Regions from separate parts of the Pseudoduganella sp. jia 9 genome, predicted to be linked through region 1. Evidence: riboswitches for the same ligand, from Rfam matches in the RefSeq annotation. Region 1 holds a riboswitch; each other region holds the start of a gene.
The links. Region 1 has a riboswitch for cobalamin ahead of ACY34H_RS17480 (energy-coupling factor ABC transporter permease). Riboswitches for the same ligand answer to the same signal wherever they lie in the genome.

Region 1 (5,815 bases):
TGCGGACTGGCGGCGCGCGCCTGCTCCACGGCCTCCGGGATCTCCATCTTCACATGGCCTGCCGCGTTCAGGATCAGGGGTACCACCAGCACCCGGCGGCTGCCGCGCGCCGCGGCCAGCAGCGCGGCGTTCAGTTCCGGCGCCGCGAATTCGATGAAGCACAGCTCGATGCGCCAGTCCGGCCGGGCTGCACGCCACTGGCCGGTGAACTCGCGGATCTCCTGGTTGCCCGAGTCCTCGCGCGAGCCGTGGCCGACGATGAGAATGGTATCGTCGATATTCACGCGGGACGGCATATCGGCCGCCCGCATCATGATGGGTGCGTTCATGCGCTCGCCTTTCTGAATCGGTGGGTAAAGGTAGGGTCGTACAGTTTCGATCGGGCCAGCGTTTCCCAGTGAAGCGCGCCGAGCGTGGGGCTCGCCACGATCATCGCCTGGCTGGCCACGCCGGCCTCGCGGCAACGCGCCTTGATATCGGCCAGCGTGCCGCGCAGGATCTTTTCCTCGCCGGGCCAACTGGCCTTGTGCACCACCAGTATCGGCGCGTCGTCCGGCCAGCCGGCGGCGCGCAGCGCCGTTTCCACCTTGTGCAGCAGGGTGATCGACAGGAAGATGCACAGCGTGGTGCGGTGCGCCGCCAGGCTGGCCAGGTCTTCGCCGGGCGGCATCGGCGTGCGTCCCTCGACGCGGGTGAAGATGACGCTCTGGGTGACTTCCGGCAACGTCAGCGATTCCCCGGCCGCCGCCATCGACGCCATCGCCGACGAGACGCCCGGCACGACGGTCCACTCGATGCCGGCGGCCGAGAGCGGGCGGGCCAGCTCGATCAGCGCGCCATAAAGGCCCGGGTCGCCCGTCTGCAGGCGCACCACCGTGCCATGCACGGCCGCCTGGGCGATCAGCCAGGCGGTCATCTCTTCGAGCGTCATGTCCTTCGAATCGCGGATGACGCAGCCGGCCGGCGCATACAGCGTGACCGCGCGGTCGACCAGCGAACCGGCAAACAGCACGGCGCCGGCCTCGCCCAGCAATCTGCGGCCCTTGACGGTGACGAGCTCCGGATCGCCCGGGCCGGCGCCCACGAACCAGACCTTGCCGGGAATTGCGATCGTCATGCCATTGTCCTTCCTGGTTGTTGGAGATGTTCCGGGCCCGGTACCGCGCGCAGGGCACGCAGTGCGGCAAGCAGTGCCGGCACGCTGCGCGGCGGCGGGTCGGCGCCGAGGACGCCGAGCGCCACCAGCTCCCGATGAAGCGCCACGGACTGCGGCACGTCATGACCGGCCTGCCCGAGCAGGTCGGCGCGTTGCGCCAGTTGCAGCGCCGGGCCGGACGCGATGCAGCGCCCCGCCGCCATCAGGTGCACGTCGTCGGCCCAGCCGAGCGCGAAGTCGGCGTCATGGGTCGACAGCATGACGGTGATGCCACGTGCCGCCAGCCGGTCGAGCAGCGCCGCCAGGGCCGCCTGCATCGGTGCGTCGAGCCCCGCCATCGGCTCGTCCAGCAACAGGACCTGTGGTTCCATGGCCAGCACGCCGGCGATGCAGACGCGCTTTTTCTGGCCAAAGCTCAGGTGATGGATGGCGCGGCCGGCGTGAGCGGACAAGCCGACGGCATCGAGCGCGGCGGCCACCCGCGCGCGCACGGTGGCTGCGTCGAGGCCGAGGTTGAGCGGGCCGAACGACACGTCTTCTTCGACGTGCGCGGCGAACAGCTGGCGATCCGGGTCCTGGAACACCAGGCCGACGCAGCGCCGCAGCGCGTTCGATGCGGCCCTGCCACGGCCGACAGCCTGGCCGTCATGCAGCAGCGTGCCGGCCGCCGGCCGCAGCAGGCCGTTCAGGTGCCGCAGCACGGTCGTCTTGCCGGCGCCGTTCGCGCCCAGCAGCGCATGGCGGCGCCCGCGCCCCAGTGCCAGGCTGCAGCCGCGCAGTCCGGCGCTGCCATCCGGGTAGACGTAGTCGACACCGGCGAGTTCGAGGACGGGCGGCGCGCTCACCAGCGGTCTCCCGCGGCCAGCGCGACCAGCAGCACGCCGGCCAGCACGGCCCGCGCGTTCTGGCGCCGCGCCTGCGGATGGGCCACCGGCAGGAAGCGCAGCGTGCCGCTGTACGAACGCGCATCCGCCGCCATCTGCAATGCCGCGGCACGCTGCCACACCTGCAATGCCAGATGGCCGGCCAGCATCCCGGTCGAACGCCACGCCTGGTGCCAGCCGCGATAGCCCTGCCGCGCGCGCTGCGCCTCGACACCGTCGTCCCAGGCCTGGCGCAGCACGGCAACCATGCGGTAGCACAGCGCCATCAGGTCGAGCAGCAGTTCGGGGACGCGCAGGCGGCGCAGCAGCGCCAGCAGGTCGGGCAGCGGCGTGGTCAGCACAAGGCCGAGCAGCGCGGCCAGGATGGCCAGCGACCGCAATGCGGTACGTGCGGCCACCGGCAGCATCGCTGCGCGCCAGTGCCAGTCGCCCTGGAGGTCGGGCCCGGCCAGCATCGCCAGGCAGGCCAGCAGCAGGAAGCCGAACGGCGCCAGTGCCGCCGCCAGCAGGGTGCGCAGCGGCACGCGCGCGCCCACGACAGTGCACAGCACCAGCACGGCAGCGAGCATGGCCAGCGCGCCGGGGCTGTGGGCGATCCAGGCGGCGGCAACGCCGGCACACGCGAACAGTGCCTTGGCCGACGGTGCGATGGCGCGCCAGTGGCTCGCGTAGGCAGCCGAATCAATCAGCATGGCGCTCCCTTGCCTCGATCTCTGCCTTGCGCGCGCGTTCGCGTCCCACCGACAGGCCGAGCCAGTAGCCGATCACGCCGGCGCCAAGCGCTGCCTGCAAGGCGAACAGCAGCGACGCGATTTCGCCGCTGGCCGGCTCGAACACCGGGTGGAACCAGGGCTGGTAGTGCGGCGCCAGCGTGCCGATCGCCTGCCGTGCGAGATCGTCGGCCCCGCCGAAGTCCGCACCGCCGGCGATCCACAGCGGCAGCACCGTCGACAGGGCGAGCACCGTCCACAACATCCAGGAACGCGCTCTCATGCCGGCTTGCTCCGGGCGTGCGCAAAGACGGGCGCGGCGGAAAGTTCCGCACCGTGGAACCTGGCGACCGCGTTCACTACCAGCACCGTCAGCATGCCTTCGCTGATCGCGATCGGCACCTGAGTCAGGGCAAAGATGCCGCCGAACCTGAGCAGCGAAGCCTGCACGCCGCCCAGCGGGTCGGGGAAAGCCCAGGCCAGCTGCAGCGAAGTGGTGGCATACGTGGCGAGGTCACCGAGGCAGGCCGCCGCGAACACGGCGAAGGAGCGGGACATGCCCATCGCGGCCGCGGCGCGGAACACGCCATAGGCAACGAAGGGGCCGACCACGGCCATCGAGAACACGTTGGCACCCAGGGTCGTGATGCCGCCATGGGCCAGCAGCAGTGCCTGGAACAGCAGTACCACGAAGCCTACCGGCACCATCGAAGCGGGACCGAACAGCAAGGCGCCAAGGCCCACGCCGGTGGGATGCGAGCAGCTGCCCGTCACCGACGGCAGCTTCAGCGCCGACAGCAGGAACGCGAACGCGGCGGCGACACCGAACAGCATGCGGTGCTCCGGATGCCGGCGCAGGTCGCGCCCCATGGAACGCAGGCCCCAGGCCAGGAACGAAACGGAAACAGCCGACCAGCCCAGCGCGTGCGCGGGCGGCAGGAAACCTTCCATGATGTGCATTCGAAACCTCCCGTCGAATGGTCAATATGAGCACCGGCGGGGATCGAAAAAGAAAGACGGTCGAGACGGAGCACGGACGGCAAGCCGAATCGACAGCGGCTTCCCGTCACCCCGGGGAATGGTGCTGACTTGCTTGGGCCGGTATTCTGGCTCGCCGTCATTCTTCTTCCGCGCCTTCCCGCGAGTATCGCAGTGGCTTGTTGGCGGAGTCCGTCAGGCTTACAGCAGCGGGGGCTGCACCGGAATGGCCGCATGGCGGCTTCACCGGTTTCCCGTTTAACGCCCTTCCCGAACGGAAAGAGCGCACCCAAGCGCGCATGGTAACTCATCGGGCCGGAAAAGGTACAGCACTTTGCTGCGCCGTCCGGCGTTCCAGTATCCGCGGCGGCGCTCCGGCTTCCTCCTATCTGGCCGCGTAATAGCGGGCCAGCTGCGCCACCTCCTGGTCCGAAAGATTGCGCACCGCGTTGCGCATCTGCGCATTGACGTCGTTGCGCCGAGTACCGTCGCGGAAGGCCAGCAGCTGCTGGTGCAGGTACGATTCGGGCAGGCCGTCGAGCCATGGCGATGCCGGCTTCTTTACTTCGATCGCATGGCAGGATGCGCAGGCGCCCACGTTGCGCATCGGGTCGCCGTTGCGTACCAGGCGCGGCGTGTGCTGGTCGATCGGGTCGGCCAGCCGTTCGCGCGGCAGGTAGGCGTAGTACGCGGCCAGGTCGCGCATGTCCGTGTCGGACAGTTCCTCCACCAGCGGGCGCATGATGGCGCTGGCCCGGTGGCCGGATTGATAGTCGCGCAGCTGTTTATAGGTGGCGGCGGCGGGCTGGCCGGCCAGGTGCGGCGAGCCGGCGGGACTCATTCCCCGCGCGCCATGGCACATCGTGCACTGCATCGCCAGCGTGGCGCCGCGGCCGATCGATGCGCTGTCGGCCGGCGCCATCATCTGCGCCATCACGATCACGTCGCTGGAGCGGCGCCCGGTGTCGTCCAGCGCCGCGGTGTAGTACCGGCCGGGTACGCCGGCGGCGCGGCAGATCGATTCCCACATGCTCGTCATCGCATCGCGCGCCTGCGCACGCGGCACCCAGACGAAGCCGACCAGCGCCGCCAGCAGCGCGATGGCCAGCAGCGCCAGCACGCTGCCGGTGAACCAGCGGTTCCGCAGCGAGAACGATTTTTCGGAATTCATGGCTGGCTCCCGATCGGCACGGCCGGCACGGATGTCTGCGGCAGCGCCATCAGCTGCATGATCGGGAAGCCGTAGTTGACGACCGACAGCCCGATCATCAGCGCCAGCCAGATCGCGTAGCCGTTCAGCGCGGCCGGCGTGCGCTCGGCGTGCACCGTCTGGCTGAACGTGAATTCGGGCAGCGCAACGAGCGCGCTGCGGTGGCCGCGCGCCAGCACCAGCAGGAACAGCAGGCCGGAGACCACCAGCAGCAGGCCGCCGATGAAGGTGATGATCACGGTGATGGCCTGCGGCGCAATATGCGGATCGCTGTAGTCGAAATAGGCCATCCGGCGCGGCATGCCGAGGATGCCCACCACGTGCCACGGGAACGTCAGCACGATCATGCCGACGAACCACAGCCACAGCTGCCAGCGCATCGCCCGGCCGTTCTTCAGCTCGCGGCCGGTGAGATGGGGCCACAGGTCGTAGGCCAGCGCGAAGTACATGATCACGATCGCCCCGCCGAAGATCAGGTGGAAGTGCCCGGTGATCCACTGCGTGTTGTGGATGGCGAAGTCGAGCTGGTAGCTCATGTTGATCAGGCCCCCTGCCCCGCCGAAGCCCAGCATGATGAAGGAGAACGCCACCGCCAGCATCATCGGGTTATGCCACGGCAGGCGCTTGACCCAGCCGATCGCGCCGGTGCCGCCGCGCAGCCTGCCGGCGATTTCCACCGACGCGGTGATCGTGAAGATCGTCAGCAGCGTCGGCACGGAAACCAGCCCGGTGAATACCGCGTGCAGGAACTTCACGCCGGAACCCACCTGCGGATCCTGGAACAGGTGGTGCACGCCGATCGGCATGGAGAACACCAGGAACAGGATGAACGACAGGCGCGCCATCGTGTCGCTGTACAGGCGGCCACCGATCGCGC
Region 2 (5,815 bases), on a different contig from region 1:
CAGCATGCCGGGCCGTTGATGGGCGCGCCGCAGGCAGGCCAGCACGCTGGCCGGCGTGACCGGCGTGCCGTCGTGGTAGCGCCGGTTGCCGCGCAGCGGGAAGCGCCATTCCAGCCCGTCGGCGGAAACCTGCCATGCCACCGCCAGCGCCGGCTGCAGGCGCCCGCGGTCGTCGACGTCGAGCAGGGTCTCCACCACTTCCATCCGGGCGAACATGTAGCCGGCCCGCGACGGATCGAGACCCGTCATTTCCCACGGGCCGACGACGGTCAGCACGTCGGCGGCGGCCGTGGTGAACACATGGCTGTGGGGCACGCTGCTGTCGTCGGAATGCGCGCTGCGCCAGGGCAGCAGCGACGCGGCCGCGCCGGCCAGCAGGACGCGCCGCCGGCGCGAAGGAGCAGTGATCCGCATCATGAGTCAGGCGTCCAGCCGAAGGCCCGGCCGTGCCGGCGGGTACGGTTTCTCGTTGCGGGGGAGGCAGGGCTTCAGACGGCTGGGCGTGATACGGTAGGAATGCATGTTTACTGGCGGCGAATGACGCCGGGACGGCGGCGCGAAAAGCGCTGAGTGTGCGGCATGCGGCCGGGCATGGCAAGGGCGGCACGCGCCGGCCGGGGTAAAAATCCGCAAAGTGCCGCGCCCGGCGCCGCAGTCGCGCTTACGCCGGTGCCAGCTGGCGGATCGCCGTGGCCAGCCGTGCCAGGTCGTTGCCGCGCGTGAAATACGACGGCGTCACGCGGATGCAGCTGCCGCCCGCCGGCCCGGAACGCGCCACGGTGAAGATGCCGAAATCGTCGGCAAGGCGCCGCGACAGCGCCACGTTGTCGTCGAAACCGGTGCGGCCGCGCAGGCGGAACGAGGTGACGGCACCGCTCATGCCCGGCTCCTCGGGCGTGAGGATCTGCACGCCCGGCACGTCGATGACCTGGCGCACCCAGTCGTCGCGCAGCCCGCGCAGCCGGGCCGCGCGTTCGGCCAGCGGTACCTGGCCATGGAACTTCAGCGCCGCCGGGATCGTCATGATGGCGGCCATGTTGACCGTGCCGGCATGGACGCGGGCGCGGATGTCCGTCGCGGGGAAGCTCGTGGCGCCGGCCTGCATGCCGATGTCCGGCAGGCGTGCTTCGCGGATGTACAGGAAGCCGAGGCCGAGCGGGGCGCCCACCCACTTGTGCAGGTTGGCGCCGACGAAATCGGCGCCCAGGTCGGGAATTTTGTAGTCCAGCTGGCCCCAGGACTGCGCCACGTCCACGATCACGTCCACGCCGCGCGCCTTGGCCATGCGCACGATATCGGCGACCGGGAGAACCAGCCCGGTGCGGTGGCTGATGTGCGTCAGCAGCAGCAGCCTGGTGCGCGGGTGCCTGCGCAGGGCCTGTTCGTAGGCATCGATGACGTTCTGGCGGGTCGCCGGCTCGGGGATCTGCACCGTCGCCACGCCGGCGCCGCTGCGGCGGGCCAGGTCGTTCATCGCGTCGATCATCGTGTCGTAGTCGAGATTGCCGTACATGACGGTCTCGCCGGGCTTTACCAGCCGGTAGTTGCAGATCAGGTTCTGCAGCGACTCGGTGGCGCCGCGCGTGATGGCGATTTCCCCGGTCGCCACGCCGGCGTGCGCCGCCAGTCGGGCACGAATGGCTTCGATGCCGTCGCGGTCGAACTCGCGGCGCAGGAAGTGCGAGTTATGGCGGTTCAGGTAGTCGATATTGCGCTTGAAATCGTCGGCCACCGGCCGCGCCATGATGCCGTAGTAGGCGTTTTCCAGGTTGACGAAGTCGCTGGCCACGTCGTAGCTGGCGGCCAGTTGCTGCCAGTCGCGGACGGGTGCGGCGTTGGCGGCCGGGACGGCGCCCTGGGCGCCTCCCGCGGCCGCGATCCCGGCGGCCATGCTGGCGGCGGTGCGCAGCAGGGCGCGGCGCCGTTGGACGAATGTACTCATGCATGCTCCTCGTTGGTAGGTACGGCAAAGATGGATGGCGGGCCGCTTCGATACTACCCATCCGCAGCGCCGCAGGGAATCCCGCCGATGGGGCAGCGACAATCCGCGCGCGATCCGCTATCGGTGCCGGCGGCCCGCGTGACAATCTGTCAGGCATGGCTGTAGAATCCCGCCCTTGAGTGAACGGTGTCCCGCCATCGACCGATGGCGGGGTGAAACGGGAAGCCGGTGACGCGCGGGATATCCATCCCCGCCATTCCGGCGCAGCCCCCGCTGCTGTAAGCCTGACGAACCGGTTCAACGCCACTGCCTGGGATTACCAGCGCGGGAAGGCAGGAACCGGGGAGGACGACGGCGAGCCAGAAGACCGGCCGGTCACGATGATTGTGCAAAGACCCGGGGTGTGGTCTTTCCGTCGGGCGTTCCTGTTATTCCAGAACCGGCTGTGCAGTGCGTGGCGCATGCGCCGTGCGCATCCTTGCGCATGCGCATTCACATGCGTGTGCGTATGTGTGTGCATGGCCGGGTCGGGGCAGGAACGCCGACACCTCTTCAAGGATGAACATGCATTACAGGATGCAGACGGGCCATTGGCAAAGGGCGGCCTGGGCCGCAGGTACGCTGGTACTCGCCATAGGCGCCGACAGCGCGGCGCAGGAGCAGTCGCTCGCCACGGTGGAAATCACCGAATCGCGCCGGATGCCGGGCGGCAGCCTGTCGCTGGACGAGCGCAACGGCACCGGCTCGCGGCTCGGCCTCAGCGCGCGCGAAACGCCGGCCAGCGTGAGTTCGCTGGGCAGTGCCGATATCGTCGAACGCAGCCTCACGCGCGCCCAGGACGCGGCCGTGCGCATGCCCGGCATCAGCGAAGCGCCGGCACCCGGCAACGGCGGCACCAGCCTGTCGGCACGCGGCTTCGGCGGCCACAACTCGGTGGCGCAGCTGGTCGACGGCACCCGCCTGGTCGTCGCCGCCGGCACGATCACCTATCCGTTCTCGACCTGGCCGCTCGAAGCGGTGGAAGTGCTGCGCGGCCCGGCTTCGGTGCTGTACGGCGACGGCGCCATCGGCGCGGCCATCAACTATGTCACGAAGCAGCCCCGTTTCGATCGCACCCGCCGCGAAGCCTTCCTCGGCATCGGCTCGTTCGATACGCTGCAGGGCGGCATCGGCATCAGCGGCCCCGCCGGTGACAGCGTCGCCTATTCCGTCTACGTGGATGCGGAGAAGAGCCACGGCTACCGGCGCGACAACGGCTACCAGCGCCAGAACGTGTCGGCGGCGCTGGCATGGCGCATCGGCCCTGGCCTGACGGCCACGGTGTCGCTGGACGCCGGGCACAACGACGACGCGCGCTACTTCGGCACGCCGCTGCGCAACGGGCAGCTGGACAAGAGCCTGCGCCGTACCAGCTTCAACGTCGGCGATGCGCTGGTGCGCTACAACGACCGGATCGGCCGCCTGCGCCTGGAGTACCAGGCCGCGCCGGGTGTCCGCCTGCGCAACGAGAGTTATTACCTCACCAGCAGGCGCCACTGGCGCAATGCGGAATCGTACACGTTCAATGCCGCCGGCACGCTCGTCAACCGTGGCGACTACCTGGAAATCCTGCATGACCAGGAGCAGTCGGGCAACCGTTTCGACGCCGTCATCGACGGCCGCATCGCCGGCCGCGCCAACCGCGCCGTCATCGGGTTCGAGTGGTACCGCACCCGCCTGGTCCACGGCAACAACGCGCCGTACGGCGGCGTCAGCGTGATCGATCCCCACGATTTCGCGCCGGGCAGTTTCACCAGCCCGGTCGCCACCGTTCCGGGCCGCCGCGCCGTACTGGAAAACCGCGCGTTCTTCGCCGAGAACGTGCTGGACATCGCGGCGGACTGGAAGCTGGTCGCCGGCGTGCGCCGCGATGCCATGGATTTCGATCACGAAGACCTGCGCACCAGGGCGGCGCTGGGCAAGGACTACGCGCCGGTCACGGGGCGGATCGGCGTGGTCTGGATGCCGGCCGCGCAGCTGTCGCTGTACGGCCAGTTCGGCACCGCCACGGACCCGCTGAGTGGCGCGCTGGCGCTGCCGAACGGCTCCGTCAGTTTCGACCTGACGCGCGGCCGCCAGCTGGAATTCGGCGCCAAGGGCGGCGTGCCGGCGCTCAACGGCGAGTGGACGGTGGCCGCCTACCGCATCGAGAAGCGCAACCTGCTGTCGCGCGATCCGGACAATCCGGGCCTGGCCCAGCAGATCGGCCAGCAGTCCTCGACCGGCCTGGAAATCGCCTTCGCCGCCGAACCGCTGCGCGGCTGGACCATCGACGCCAACGCCGCGGTGCTGCGCGCCCGCTACGACGATTTCAACGAGATCGTCGGCGGCCGGCCCGTCTCGCGCGACGGCAACACGCCGGCCGGCGTGCCGGAACGCACCGCCAGCCTGTGGACCCGCTACCGCTTCCTGCCGCGCTGGGATGCCGGCCTGGGCGCGCGCCATGTCGGGCTGCGCCAGTCGAACGCGGCAAACACCGCGAACCTGCCGGCCTACACCGTGCTGGATGCGTCGCTGGCCTGGCGCCGCTCGGATGCGCTGTCGCTGGCGCTGGCCGTCAGGAACCTGGCCGACCGCGACTACGCGCTGTCCGGCAGCGGCGGCGTGCGCTGGCTGCTGGGCGCACCCCGCACGGTGCAGCTGACGGCGCGCACCAGCTTCTGAGCGGCGCCTGCCGTCACGTCGAATAGCTCTCCGCCTTGCGCGCCATGGCGATGAAGGACTGCAGGTAATCGGTGTCGTAGTCCACTTCGCGGGCGCCGAGGTAGATGTGCTTCTGGATGCCCGCCGGCCCCAGGCGCAGCGTGCGCAATTGCAGGTGCGGCGCATAGTCCGTCACCAGCCACTTCGGCAGCGCCGTCACGCCGCGGCCGCTGGCCACCATCTGCAGCATGATGTCGGTCGTCTCGATGGTCTTGTGCTTGCGCGGCGATACGTTGGCCGGCAGCAGGAAGGTGCTGTAGATGTCCAGCCGCTCGATCGGCACCGGGTAGGTGATCAGGGTTTCCTCGTTCAGCTGCTCGGGCCGCACTTCCTCCTGGGCCGCCCAGGCGTGGTCCTTGTGCACCACCAGCACCTGCTCGTAGTCGAACACCGGCTCGAAGCGCAGGCCCGGCTTCAGCAGCGGGTCCGGCGTGACCAGCAGGTCGATCTCGAAGCCGAACAGCGCGCCGATGCCGCCGAACTGGAACTTCTGTTTCACGTCCACGTCCACCTGCGGCCACGCCGCCAGGTAGCCCGAGACGATCTTCAGCAGCCACTGGTAGCACGGGTGGCATTCCATGCCGATGCGCAGGGTGCCGCGCTCGCCCTGGGCGTACTGGCGCAGCCGGTCCTCCGCCAGGTTCAGTTGCGGAACGATGCGCTGCGCGACGGCGTGCAGGTACTGGCCGGCCTGCGTCAGCCGCAGGCTGCGGCCTTCGCGCAGCCAGAGATCCGTTCCCAGCTGCTGCTCCAGCTTCTTCATGCTGTGGCTGAGGGCGGACTGGGTAACGTGCAGGACTTCGGCGGCGGCCGTCAGCGATCCCTGCTTTTCCACTTCCAGCAAGGTGGCGAGATGAATGCGCTCCAGCATGATCTATGAGTGAAATTCATTGATGTGTGAGAAATGACCATTTTACTTCATTGCTCGTGGTCATTACCATCGTGTCATTGATTTCTTACCAAGGAGCACGGCATGACCATCGTCCACAACCTCGGGTTTCCCCGCATCGGCGCCAGCCGCGAACTGAAGTTTGCCCAGGAGGCCTACTGGAAGGGCGAATCGTCGCGCGACGAACTGGAAGCCACCGGCGCCGAATTGCGCAGGCGCCACTGGTCCGCGCAGGCCGGGCT
Region 3 (5,815 bases), on a different contig from region 1:
GCATGCGGCACGATCAGGCCGACGAAGCCGATGCTGCCCGCGGTGGTGACCGCGCTGGCCGTCAGCAGGCCGGAACAGAAGAACAGGCCCTTGCGCAGCGGGCCGACGCGGATGCCCAGCGTGCTGGCCGCTTCGGCATGCAGGGCCAGCACGTTCATCGAGCGAGCGGTGCGCAGCGCGAAGGCCAGGCCTGCGGCCAGCACGAGCCAGGGCAGCCAGCGCACCGGCGCGCCGGACAGGTCGCCGATCATCCAGAACACCATGCTGCGCAGCCGGCTTTCGGGCGCGATCGACAGCATCAGCATGATCAGCGCCGCGCAGCCGGCGGAGAGGATCGTGCCGGTCAGCAGCAGCAGGGCGGTACCGCCTTCCGCGGCGCTGCCGCCGCGCATGTCGCGCCGCGCCAGCAGGTACAGCAGCATGGAGATGAGCACCGCGCCGATGAAGGCGGCCAGGTCGACCATCCAGGCGGCGCACATCAGCATCAACGCCAGCAGGGCGCCGACGGCCGAGCCGGCGGAGATGCCCAGCACGTAGGGATCGGCGAGGGGATTGCGGAGCAGGGTCTGCATCATGACGCCGGCCAGTGCCAGCGTGGCGCCGGTCACGAAAGCGGTCAGCGCGCGGCTGGCGCGCAGGTCGAGCAAGGTGGCGGCCAGCGTCTCGGCGCGGCCATTGATCAGTTCCTGCAGCGCGCCGGGCAGGTCGGCGAGCGGGATGGCGACGGAGCCCGTGACGCCCGCGAACAGCAGGCTGGCGATCGATGCCAGCAGCAGTCCGGCGGTGACGATGCCGGTGCGGTAACGCAGGTGGGCGGAAAGTGGATGCATGTTCTGCCTGTGGATGAAGCGCCGGGCGCATCGACGCGCCCGGCAGCTTAGCACTACTGAGGTTTCAACTACTCAGCTTCGATTACTTGAAGCCGTAACGGAGGGCGGCGAACACGTTCGAACCGCCGGTCTGGTAATAGCGGGCCAGTTCGTAGTCCTTGTCGCCCACGTTGTTCCAGCGTGCCAGCGCCGACCAGTCCTGGTTGAAGTGGTAGGTTGCGTACAGGTTCACCACGCCGTAGCCGGACAGGCGGTTGCGGTTGGCGGCATCGTCGAAACGATCCGACGACACCTGCAGCTCCACGCCGCCACGCACGGCCCCCATGTCGTATTCGGCCACGAAGTTGGCGTGACGCTTGGCGCGGCGCTGCAGGCGCTTGCCGGTGGTCTCGTCCTTCGGGTCCTGGAAGTCGGCATTGGCGATCAGCAGCAGATTGCCCATCTGGCGCTCGGCCGACAGCGACAGGCCTTTCAGCACCGCCTTGTTGACGTTGTAGGCGCAGCCGAACTGGTAGCCGGGGTCCGGGCACGGCGTGGTGTTCAGCAGCAGGTCGTCCAGCTTGTTGCGGTAATACACGGCGCCCAGTTGCGTGGTGCCGTCGTCGTAGCGCAGGCCGGCTTCGGCATTGCGGCCTTCTTCCGGACGGTTGTTCTCGTTGCCGTAGCCCGGGTAGAACAGCTCGTTGTACGACGGTGCGCGGAAGCTGGTGGCGAAGCTGGCTTCGGCGCGCAGCGCGCTGGTGAAGCGGTAGCCATAGCCGACCGAACCGGTGGTTTTCGAGCCGTATTCCGAGTTGTCGTCATGGCGCACGCCCACGTTAGCCAGGTGCGCGCCGCGTTTCAGGCTGTAGCTGGCGGCCAGCGAGTTGGTATGGCGGGCACGGTTCAGCTCCGCCGTCGAGCCATCGGCTTCTTCCTTGCGGTGTTCATACAGCACTTGCAGGTTGTCGCTGCCGATGCGGAAATCGTTCTGCACGGTGAAGGTGCTGGTCGTGGTATCGATCTGGCTGGAGCCGAACGGGCCGGTGCCATAGAACGAGCCGGACTTGTCACGCGACTGCGAAGCCTGCACCAGCATCGTCCAGAAGGGCAGGAACTGGTTGCGCGCATAGACGCCCACGTTGCTGACCTTCTGCGTGCTGTAGGCATCGAAGCTGGCGCTGTCGTAGTCCGCTTCTGTATCGGTGTACAGGAACATGGCGCCCAGTTCGTGGCCGGGTGCCAGCTTGTAGGCTACCTGGCCCGACGCGGCCTTGCGGTCGTAGCCGTCGTCGTCCGGGTCGAAGCTGGAGCTGGGGCGGCGGGTCGAAGAGAAACCGTCCGAACGCTCCTTCGAGACGGAGAATGCGTAGCTCAGCTGGTCCGTGCCGCCGGAGACCGCGGCATTGGCCGCGAAGGTCTTGTCGCTGCCGCCACCGACCGACGCGGCGATGGACGGCGCGCCTTCGCCTTTTTTTGTGAACAGCTGGATCACGCCGCCGATCGCATCGGCGCCGTACAGCGTGGACATCGGGCCGTAGACGATCTCGATGCGTTCGATGGCCGACAGCGGAATGCCGTTCCAGCTGGCCGAGCCGGTCGATGCCGAGGCGATGCGGATGCCATCGACCAGCACCACGCTCTGGTTGCCGTTGGCGCCGCGGATGAACACGTTCGACGCCGCGCCGGGGCCGCCGTTGCGGGTGACTTCGATGCCGCGCTGGCGCTGCAGCAGTTCGGTGATGGAGCCGGCGCCGGAGTTGGCGATCTGCTCGGCATTGATTGTGACGGTATCGCTGATCACTTCGCTGGCCAGCGTGGGCGTGCGAGTGGCGGTGACGATGACGGAGTCGATGGCGGCGTCATCGGCGAATGCGCCGGGCGCTGCAAAGGCGAGCGCGAACGACGCGATGGCCGCTTGCGAGGCTACTGGAGAGGTCATGGACAATCTTTGTAAAATGAGCAACCGGCCAACGTCCCCGCAGGCCGGATTGAACAGAGGCGCTCTCCGAAGGAGCGGCTCCACCTGGTTTGGCCGGTATCCGGGCTGGCGGGCATCACCGTCCGACCTTCCCATGCGAATCGCACAGTGGTTGTCGCGGACGGCTGCCGCGCTGCGATTCGCTAGCGCGGCTGCCTGCTTACCGTTGCGGGGGCAGCATACGTTGGCCGATCAGGAGATCAGGCTGCGCATTTCCCGTTTAACTGCGCTCGAGGACTCGGGCGCGGGCACCAAAACGGCGCAATTATAGAGTATTGGCGTATCGGCGCGGTATCAGGGAAATTCCAGGCGCAGCACTTCGCCGTAGCCGATGCGGTGCGCCCGGGACGCCGCAGCCAGTGCCGCCTGCTCCGGCGTTGTGCCATCGGCGAGCGCAGAGAGCAGGCGCATGGTGCCGGCGTGGCAAATCACGACGGCGCTGCCGCTCCCATGCCGGCGGATCGTGGCCAGTGCGAGGGCAACCCGGCGCGCCACGTCGAGTACCGATTCGCCGCCGCCGGGGCGGTAATGCGCCAGGTCGGCCGCCCAGCCATCGACTTCCGCGCGCGGGATATCGTTCCAGCTGCGCCGCTCCCACTGGCCGAAATCCATTTCGGCCAGGTCGGCGTCGAAGGCCACGTTGGCCGACAGCCGGCGCGCCAGGTCGGCGCAACGGCGCAGCGGGCTGGAAAATACCGGGGCAATGCCCGGCAGCCCGCCAGAACGCAATGCCTCGCATACGTTTTCCAGCTCATCCGGATCGGCCGGCAGGTCGCTGCGGCCATAGCAGATGCCATCCGCGCCGATTGGGCGCGGATGGCGCACCAGAATCAGTTCCATCGCGCCAGCACGCACACATAGAATGCCGCTTCCGTCAGTTGCTGGACCGCGCCCAGGCAATCGCCGGTAAAGCCGCCGAGACGCCTGTCCAGCTTGCGGGCAAACCATCGCGTGACGAGCACCATCGCCGCGGCGCCGAGCGCGATGCCGCGCCAGTCCAGCCAGCCCGATGCCGTGGCCGCCAGCACGGCGGGAACGCAGCATGCGGTGGCGATCGCGAACTCGGCGGAGGTCATCTGCTGTGCCAGCGGCTTGGCCTTGCCTTCGGCGCGCGCATAGTCCATCCGCCAGATCAGGCTTGCCGCCATCAGCCGCGACAGCGGATGCGCGACGCACAGGGCTGCGACGGTGGCAAGAATGGGCAGGTGCGCCAGCGCGGCGCACTTCACAGCCAGCAGCAGGATGATGCCGATCGCACCATAGGCGCCGATGCGCGAATCCTTCATGATCTCCAGCGCTCGCTCGCGCGTCATGCCGCCGCCGAGGCCATCGCAGGTGTCGGCAAAGCCATCCTCGTGAAATGCGCCGGTCAGATAGATGCCGGCTGCGGTGGACAGCAGCACGGCAACCGCTGGCGGCAGCACTTGCGCTGCGCTCCAGTAAACCGCCGCGGCAATGGCGCCGACGACAAGGCCGACGAGCGGAAAGTAGCGCGACGCGTGGTGCAGCCAGTGCGGCTCGAAGCCTACCCAGCGCGGGATCGGCAGGCGCGTGAAGAACTGCAGCGCAATGAAGAACAGCCGCACCTGCAGCATCGCGTCAGGCCTTGCCGCTGACCTGGGCCGATGCGAACGTGGCCATGCGGTTCAGGAAGTTGACGGCGGCGTGGAGCAGCGGCAGTGCCAGCGCGCTGCCGGTGCCTTCGCCCAGGCGCAGGTCCAGCTGCAGCAGCGGCTTGCCGCCCAGCGCTTCGAGCAACTGGCGGTGGCCGTTTTCGTTCGAGCAGTGCGAGTACACGCAATAGTCGAGGATCGCCGGCTGCAGTCGCGCCGCGACGAGCAGTGCGCTGGTGACGATGAAGCCATCGACCAGCAGCACCATGCGGCGCTCGGCGGCGCGCAGCATGGCGCCGGCCATCATGGCGATTTCGAAACCGCCGAATGTGGCCAGCACGTCCAGCGGCGCCGTTGCCGTGGCGTGCAGCGCCGCGGCGGCCTCGATCACGCGTCCCTTGTGCAGCACCCCGTCCGGTCCCAGGCCGGTACCGGCACCCACGCAGGCGGCTGCCGGGATGCCCGTCAGCTTGTGCATGAGCGCTGCGGCGGCGGTGGTATTCCCGATGCCCATCTCGCCGAAGCCGATCACGTTGCCCGGCAGCGTGTCGACGAGCGCGGCGCCGTGCGCGAGCGCCTGCGCGCATTGTTCGGCCGACATGGCTGGTTCCACCGCGAAGTTGCGCGTGCCGTGGGCGATCTTGCGCCCGGTGAGACCATCGCGCGGGCCGAAATCATGGGCCACGCCGGCGTCGATGACCTGTAGCGCGCAACCGTTCTGAGCGGCGAATACATTGATGGCGGCGCCGCCGGCCAGGAAGTTCTCGACCATCTGCCATGTCACATCCTGCGGGAAGGCGGAGATGCCCTCGGCCACCACGCCATGGTCGCCGGCAAATACAAGAATGGCTGGCGCCGCGATCGCCGGTGACGTGGTGCGCTGGATCAGCCCGACCTGGCGCGCCAGGGTTTCCAGCATGCCTAGGCTGCCCGGCGGCTTGGTTTTGTTGTCGATGGCGTGGGTGAGGCGGGCGGCCAGGTCGGCGTCGGCAGTGGGCGCGATCGTCGGGCTACTGAAGGGAGCGATGGTGGGCATGTCGGCGGCAGGGAGGAAAGCGCGCATTATAAAGGGCTGATGTTCGCATGAAACTCCGTCACTGGCGGGATGCCGAGGTTTCGTACTTATATGTGGAAACAATTCTGGCTATTTATTCAATGAAATTTGGTGCTTGCACCGTTCTGGGATGCTGGCTATAATTCTGTCCCTGCCGCAACGCAGACGTGAAAACGAAACGATGCGACAGGGCGGTTTGAATCGATGAAGTAATATTGCGATGCAAACTGAGGGGTTGACGAGATGCACGAAACACCTGATAATCTCGCTTCTCTGCTGCTGACAAACACAACGATTTGTCTCCGGGTCCAAGGGATCCGCAGCAAGCCTTCAAGGGCAGAATTCTTTAACAATCAAC
Region 4 (5,815 bases), on a different contig from region 1:
CGCCCGTGCCGTAGGCGCCCGGCGCGTCGCCGAACACGCGCTGGGCGGCGCCCCGCCCGGCATCGGCCACCGGCTGGCCGGCCCGCACCAGGGCGCGCTGGCGGGTCAGCCATTCGCCGGCGACGCGGTTGCCGGCCACCGGTTCGTCGCCCCAGGCGGCACCGTCCAGCGGCGCCAGCGCCGCTTCCAGCGCCTCGCGCAGCGCGGGGTCCGTGGCCGCCAGCGTATTGGCCGATGCCGCCAGCGCCAGCCGGCCGGCGCGGTCGATCAGCCGGATCAGGTTCGGATACAGGTCGCGGAACAGGCCGGACGTCGTCACCAGCGCATCGCGGCGCGGCGCCTCCGGCTTGAGCCGCACGCCGGTAACGATGCCGCGCGCATTCCATACCGGCTCGGCGCCCATCATCGCCAGCGCGAACGCCACCATCACGCCCTCGTCGCGCACCGCGTCGGAGGCCCACAGGATGATGCCCTCGCTGCCGGCCGCCGGTTTTTCGTCGCCCCTGGCGCGGGCGATGGCCTTGTCCGCCAGGTCCGCTCCCAGCCGGTAGCCCAGCTTCGTCGGCAGGATGTCGCCATCGACCGCGTGGAAGTTGCGCCCGGTCGGCAGTGCCTCGGGCGAACGCAGCGGATCGTTGCCCTTGCCCGGTTCGATGTAGCGGCCATCCAGCCCGGCCAGCAGCGCCCGCATCTCCAGGCGCGGCGAATCGGCCAGCTTCGCCGCCACCTCCGGTCCCTCGACGCCGCCCTTCTTCATCGACGCCAGCATCAGGTCGATCGATTCCTGTTTCCATTGCCGGCCGAAGACGTGCAGCCCGTGCGGCATGAATTTTTCCTGCAGCTTGGTCAGGTAGTGGCCGATCTCGTGCGCCAGCAGGTCGTCGTCGGCCGCGTCGTAGCCGATGCCGCGCACTTCCAGCACGTCTGCCATCGATGCTTCCAGTTCCGCCTTCAGGTTCAGCGCGGCGACCCGTTCGCGCATCAGGCTGGCCGCCTGCGTCTTCAGCGATTCCGAGCTGGCCGCCTCGTAGCTTTCCACCACCTGGCGCAGTGCGAGCAGGTCGTCGTACAGCGGCGTGCTGGCCAGCGGCGGCGTCAGGTGATCGACGATCACCGCCAGCCCGCGCCGCTTGGCCTGCGTGCCTTCGCCGACACCGTCGACGATGTACGGATAGATGCCCGGCAGGTCGCCGGCGATCAGGCTCGGATAGTCGTCGGCGGCCAGGCCCACCGCTTTGCCCGGCAGGAATTCGTAGGTGGAATGGCGCCCCACGTGCACCAGCGCGTCGGCCCCGAAGCGGTCGCGCACCCAGTGATAGAAGCCCAGGTACTGGTGCGGCGGCGTGATGCTGGTGTTCGCGTGCAGCAGTTCCTCGTCCACCTCCCAGCCGCGCGGCGGCTGCGGGCCGATGAACACATTGCCGAACACGAGGCCCGGCACCAGCATCCTGCCCTGGTCGACCATGATCCTGCCGGGCGCGGCGCCCCACCCTTTCAGGCCTTCGATGCCGTAGCCGGACAGCTCGCGGTTCAGCGGCTCCAGCGTGGCGCAGCGGCGCGGCGCGCGCACGTCCAGGCAGGCGCGATACCCGTCACCCAGCGCTGCCAGGCCGCGCATCGCCGCCTCGCGCCGGGGATGGTCGGCGCCTTCGACCAAATGCTGCAGTTCCTTGACGATCACGTCGACCTGCTTGCGCCCCAGCAGCCATTCGCCGGCCTTCTCCGCTTCCAGCACGTCGGCATGCAGGCGGCCCAGCAGGCCGCCGGTCATTTCGCGCTGCACGCGCGGCGACAGGGTGCCGAACCATGTCGCATAGTCGGCCGCACTGACCGTATTGACCGTGCCGGCCAGCTCGCGCAGGCCGGCGCGGTCTTCCGGCAGGTTGACGCCATGCGCCATGATCCGGTCCAGCAGGGCCTCTGGCGACGCCGGCAGCTCGCCGACGGTGTAGCCGGCGTTTTTCAGCGCATGGAGCATGTCGAACAGCGAGGCTGGCACGTCCAGGTTGTCGGCGCCGATGTTCTGGCGGCCCGGCGGGTGGTTGTAATAGACCAGCGCCACGCGCTTGTCGCGGTTGGGCTTGCCGCGCAATGCCAGCCAGCGGGTGACGCGCGCCGCCAGCCGGCCGGCTTCGGCATTCAGCACGACCGGCGGGCGGTTCTCGATGCCGGTCACCCTGTCGCGCTGTGCCTGGCCCAGCGCCGCCACCACGATCGGCTGGCCGATCCCCTGCAGTTCGGGCAGCGCCACGCGGTACTGCACCGAATCGGGCGGCAGGCCGTCCGGCGACAGGCGCCATTGCAGCGCGGTGCGGTCGGACAGCCGGATGGCCTTGAATACCGGGACATCGAGGCGCTTGAGCGCTTCGGCGACGGCTTCACGCCCTTCGGCCGCGCCGACCACGAAATCCTGCAGCACCACCAGCGCCGCCGGCCTTGCCGGCGCCACCAGTTCCGGCAGCCGTTCCAGCGCCTGGCGCGAGGCGCCGCCCCAGCGCGTGAGCACCTGCACGCACGGCTGGCCACCGGCCTCGATGCGCGCGCACACGGCAGCTGGCACGGCCGCATCCATGTTCGACAGGTCCAGCACCACCACGGCCGGCCGTGCCGTCAATCCCAGCCGCGCGCCGTTGCCCCAGGCGGCATCAGCGGCCAGTTCGCGCCGCCCGACGCGCACGCGCAGCACCGGTTCCGGTTGCGGGCCGGCCAGCGGCGTGGCCGGGTGCAGCCGGTGGGCCAGCAGCGCCGCGGTGTTGTCGACGCCGCCGGCCTGCCACACGCGGCGCGCCGCCAGCCAGTGCGGTGCGGCCGGATGCGCCTCGGCGGCCTGCAGCGCGGCCGGCGGCGGGTTCTCGGTCGACAGGTCGCGCAGCGTGTCGGGTGAAAACCCGGCCATCGCGCCGTGACCGTCCCGGCTCATCAGGCTGAGCCCTGCCTCGCCGTTGAATGCCAGCACCGCCGCGCGCGGCTTCGCGTGGCGCGCCAGCGCGGTCTTCAGGCGGTGGGCAGGATCGCCGAACAGCGACACGGCCAGGATGGTGTCCGCCCCGCCGACCAGCCGCGCCACCTCGCGCTCGTCCAGCGCCATCCATTGCGCCGGCGTGCGCAGTTCGATGCGGTCCTTCGGATGCAGGGCGAGGTGGCGGTGCGCGGCCTCGATCGCCACCGGCGCGGCGCGCTCGGTGACGATCGCGAACAGCGTGGCCGCATGGCCGCGCGCGCAGGCCAGGAAACACAGCAGCGCAAGCAGCGCGCGCACGAGTGGGGAGATAGTCAATGGTCTTCCGAACGGTCGGCATTTTCCCTGCGATGCCATGCCGCCGGTCCAGGGAAAAGGCTTGAAACAAATAGAAACGCCACAGGCAAGGCCACACCCCGGGCCAAGCACCTTTTTTTCGCGAACGGCCGGTCTTCTGGCTTGCCTTCTTCCTTCCCCGTTCCTGCCTTCCCGTGCACGTGGCACAGTGGCGGGTCGAACGAGGTCGTCAGGCTCACAGCAGCGGGGGCTGCGCCGGACTGGCGGGGGATGGAGATCCCGCGCGTCACCGGCTTCCCGTTTCACCCTCCAGCCGGCAGGCGGGAGGGCACCGTTCACATCAAGCGGCGGATTCTACATGGGTTGAGGCTAATTTGTCATCCGCAGGCGGCCCAGCCGCCACAGCCCCGCCGCCAGCACCGCTCCCGCCAGCAGGAGCACGGCGGCCATTGCGCCCCATCCCGGCATGCCAGCCGCCACGCCCGGCGCGAACGACGGCCGCCTGGCGAAATCGGCGGTGCCGAACGGCCGGTCGTTGAACAGGTACGGATAGTAGAACTCGCGGATCTGCCGGTGGAACGCCACGATGGCGTCCTGGTAGGCCAGTTGCGCGGGCAGGTCGGTGCCGGCCAGCCGGTGCAGCACGGCCTGCGCGCCCACGCCCGGCAGCAGCCAGCCGAGCCGGTCGGTCCATGCCTGCCGTGCCAGCAGCCCGTCGCGATATGTGCGTACATCCTCGGCCACGCTTTCGTCGCCCACCTGGTGGAAGGCGAAATACCATTTCCAGTGGAAGCCGGGCGGCACGGCGGCACGGTCTTTCCATTCCGGATGGGTGGCGACGAACTTGCGCATCGTTTCGTCACGCGGCACTTCCCACGCGCCGTGCACGGTCTGCCGCTGCGCCAGCATCAGGTCGACGCCCTGGTTTACGGGAATCGCCCGGGTCAGCGCCACGTTGGCCAGCGCCGGCAGCACGAGCGTCAGCATGGCCCAGGTGCCCATCAGCACCGTGGCGTTCGTGACGGAGCGCCAGTGGCGCATGGCGACCAGCAGGGAAAGGCCGGTCCAGAAGGCCAGGCAGGCCGCCGTCACCGCCACCACGATGAACAATGTCGCGAGACCGGTGGCGGACATTGCCGCGCCCACGCACACCGGCATGGCCAGGCAGACGAGCAGCAGCGCATAACGCAGCCCGACGCGGCGCCACCACAGCCGCCGTGCATCCGGCATCGCCAGCACCAGCCGCAGGCGGCCCGACTGCCGTTCTCCCGATACCAGGTCGTGCAGCAGCGCGATGGCGAACAGCGGCGCCAGGTAGATCAGCACGAATGCGTAGTCGAAGCGGCCCGGCAGCGCCACCTCCGGGTTGAACGTTTCGCCTTCGTAGAGCTGGGCCTGCAGCCCCAGCGCGCGGATGCGCAGCACGTACGGCGCCACGTCGCGCAGCCCCAGTGCCAGGAATGCCGCGTCGGACGGCGGATCCCAGGTGTTGTAGAAGGTGTAGTAGGCCGGACTGCCGGCATCCTTGCTGTCCGGGTAGCGGGCCGCCAGCGCGGCCACGTCTCCTTCATGCAGCGGGGCCAGGCGGGCGATGGTCTGCCGCTGGCGCTCCACTTCATGCATGCCGGACCAGACGGCCAGCGCGGACAGCAGCAACAGCAGCAGCAAGGCACCGGCGGACAGCCGCGAACGCAGCACCAGGCGCAATTCGAACGACCGCCAGTTCATCGCACGACCCTCCCCAGGCGGCCAGCCAGTATCCAGGCCGATGCAGCCAGTGCCGCCAGCCACAGCGCCAGCATCGCGCCGGCCGGCGCCATGCGCCGCAGCGTGTCGGCCAGCGGCGGCGGTTCGAATGAAAATTCCGGGAATCCCTGCCAGTGCTCGCGCGACACGCGGTTTTCCTTGCTGCGGTCGATATCGTCGGCGTAGGCCACGCGTTCCGCCTGCAGGCGGTTCAGGCCCTGGATCAGCGCGTAGCGATAACGTTCGCCCTGCTCCAGGAAGCCGCGGTAGCTGGCCAGGTCGGTACCGGCGGCCGCCATCGACAGGCGCCGCAGCGCCAGCGCCGGGCTGGCCCAGCCGAAGGCGTCGATGATCGCGCCCTGCCGCTCCTGCCGATCGAACGCAACGGCGGCGTACCGGTTGAACAGCTCGCTGGACTTGCGCTCGCCTTCCATGCCGACCAGGCCCTTGAAGTTGACCGGCAGGTCTTCCACGCGCGCCACGCCGTACTGCTTCAGCAGCTTGTCGCGGAAGGCGGCAAATTTCGGATCGTTCGGATCATGTGAATCGCCCAGCGCCAGGTACTCGCGCTGCACGTGGATGGCATCCTCGAAGCGCGTCGGCAGTGCCAGCGCGGTGTTGGCCATGTCGGGCACCCAGCGCGGCAGCAGGATCACGATCAGCGCCCATGCCGCCAGCAGCGCCAGCAGCGCATCGCGGCCGCGCGCCACGCACATCGATACCAGCACCACCGCCAGCACCCACAGCATCAGCCAGCCCGTGTAGCCGGCGGCCAGCGCCAGGGCCAGCGGCCAGGATGCATGGCCGTCCAGT

Region 2: it holds a riboswitch for cobalamin, as region 1 does, so the genes downstream of both, ACY34H_RS11775 (TonB-dependent receptor) here and ACY34H_RS17480 (energy-coupling factor ABC transporter permease) in region 1, are expected to answer to the same signal.
Region 3: it holds a riboswitch for cobalamin, as region 1 does, so the genes downstream of both, ACY34H_RS29810 (TonB-dependent receptor domain-containing protein) here and ACY34H_RS17480 (energy-coupling factor ABC transporter permease) in region 1, are expected to answer to the same signal.
Region 4: it holds a riboswitch for cobalamin, as region 1 does, so the genes downstream of both, ACY34H_RS10880 (cobaltochelatase subunit CobN) here and ACY34H_RS17480 (energy-coupling factor ABC transporter permease) in region 1, are expected to answer to the same signal.

Annotation. Positions count from the first base shown of each region.
Region 1 covers NZ_JBUPWE010000012.1:173,145-178,959, reverse strand. The annotation lists gene ACY34H_RS17505 (sirohydrochlorin chelatase) at 1-329, opposite strand, end outside; gene cobM (precorrin-4 C(11)-methyltransferase) at 326-1,117, opposite strand; gene ACY34H_RS17495 (energy-coupling factor ABC transporter ATP-binding protein) at 1,114-2,001, opposite strand; gene cbiQ (cobalt ECF transporter T component CbiQ) at 1,998-2,732, opposite strand; gene ACY34H_RS17485 (energy-coupling factor ABC transporter substrate-binding protein) at 2,722-3,033, opposite strand; gene ACY34H_RS17480 (energy-coupling factor ABC transporter permease) at 3,030-3,710, opposite strand; cobalamin riboswitch at 3,830-4,036, opposite strand; gene ACY34H_RS17475 (c-type cytochrome) at 4,114-4,899, opposite strand; gene ACY34H_RS17470 (cbb3-type cytochrome c oxidase subunit I) at 4,896-5,815, opposite strand, start outside.
Region 2 covers NZ_JBUPWE010000008.1:116,978-122,792, forward strand. The annotation lists gene ACY34H_RS11765 (ABC transporter substrate-binding protein) at 1-417, opposite strand, end outside; gene ACY34H_RS11770 (aminotransferase class V-fold PLP-dependent enzyme) at 662-1,942, opposite strand; cobalamin riboswitch at 2,110-2,332, shown strand; gene ACY34H_RS11775 (TonB-dependent receptor) at 2,507-4,645, shown strand; gene ACY34H_RS11780 (LysR family transcriptional regulator) at 4,659-5,555, opposite strand; gene metE (5-methyltetrahydropteroyltriglutamate--homocysteine S-methyltransferase) at 5,658-5,815, shown strand, end outside.
Region 3 covers NZ_JBUPWE010000037.1:80-5,894, reverse strand. The annotation lists gene ACY34H_RS29815 (FecCD family ABC transporter permease) at 1-830, opposite strand, end outside; gene ACY34H_RS29810 (TonB-dependent receptor domain-containing protein) at 913-2,751, opposite strand; cobalamin riboswitch at 2,826-3,060, opposite strand; gene ACY34H_RS29805 (histidine phosphatase family protein) at 3,085-3,630, opposite strand; gene ACY34H_RS29800 (adenosylcobinamide-GDP ribazoletransferase) at 3,621-4,385, opposite strand; gene cobT (nicotinate-nucleotide--dimethylbenzimidazole phosphoribosyltransferase) at 4,390-5,466, opposite strand.
Region 4 covers NZ_JBUPWE010000007.1:264,197-270,011, forward strand. The annotation lists gene ACY34H_RS10880 (cobaltochelatase subunit CobN) at 1-3,277, opposite strand, end outside; cobalamin riboswitch at 3,387-3,607, opposite strand; gene ACY34H_RS10885 (DUF3526 domain-containing protein) at 3,626-4,984, opposite strand; gene ACY34H_RS10890 (ABC transporter permease) at 4,981-5,815, opposite strand, start outside.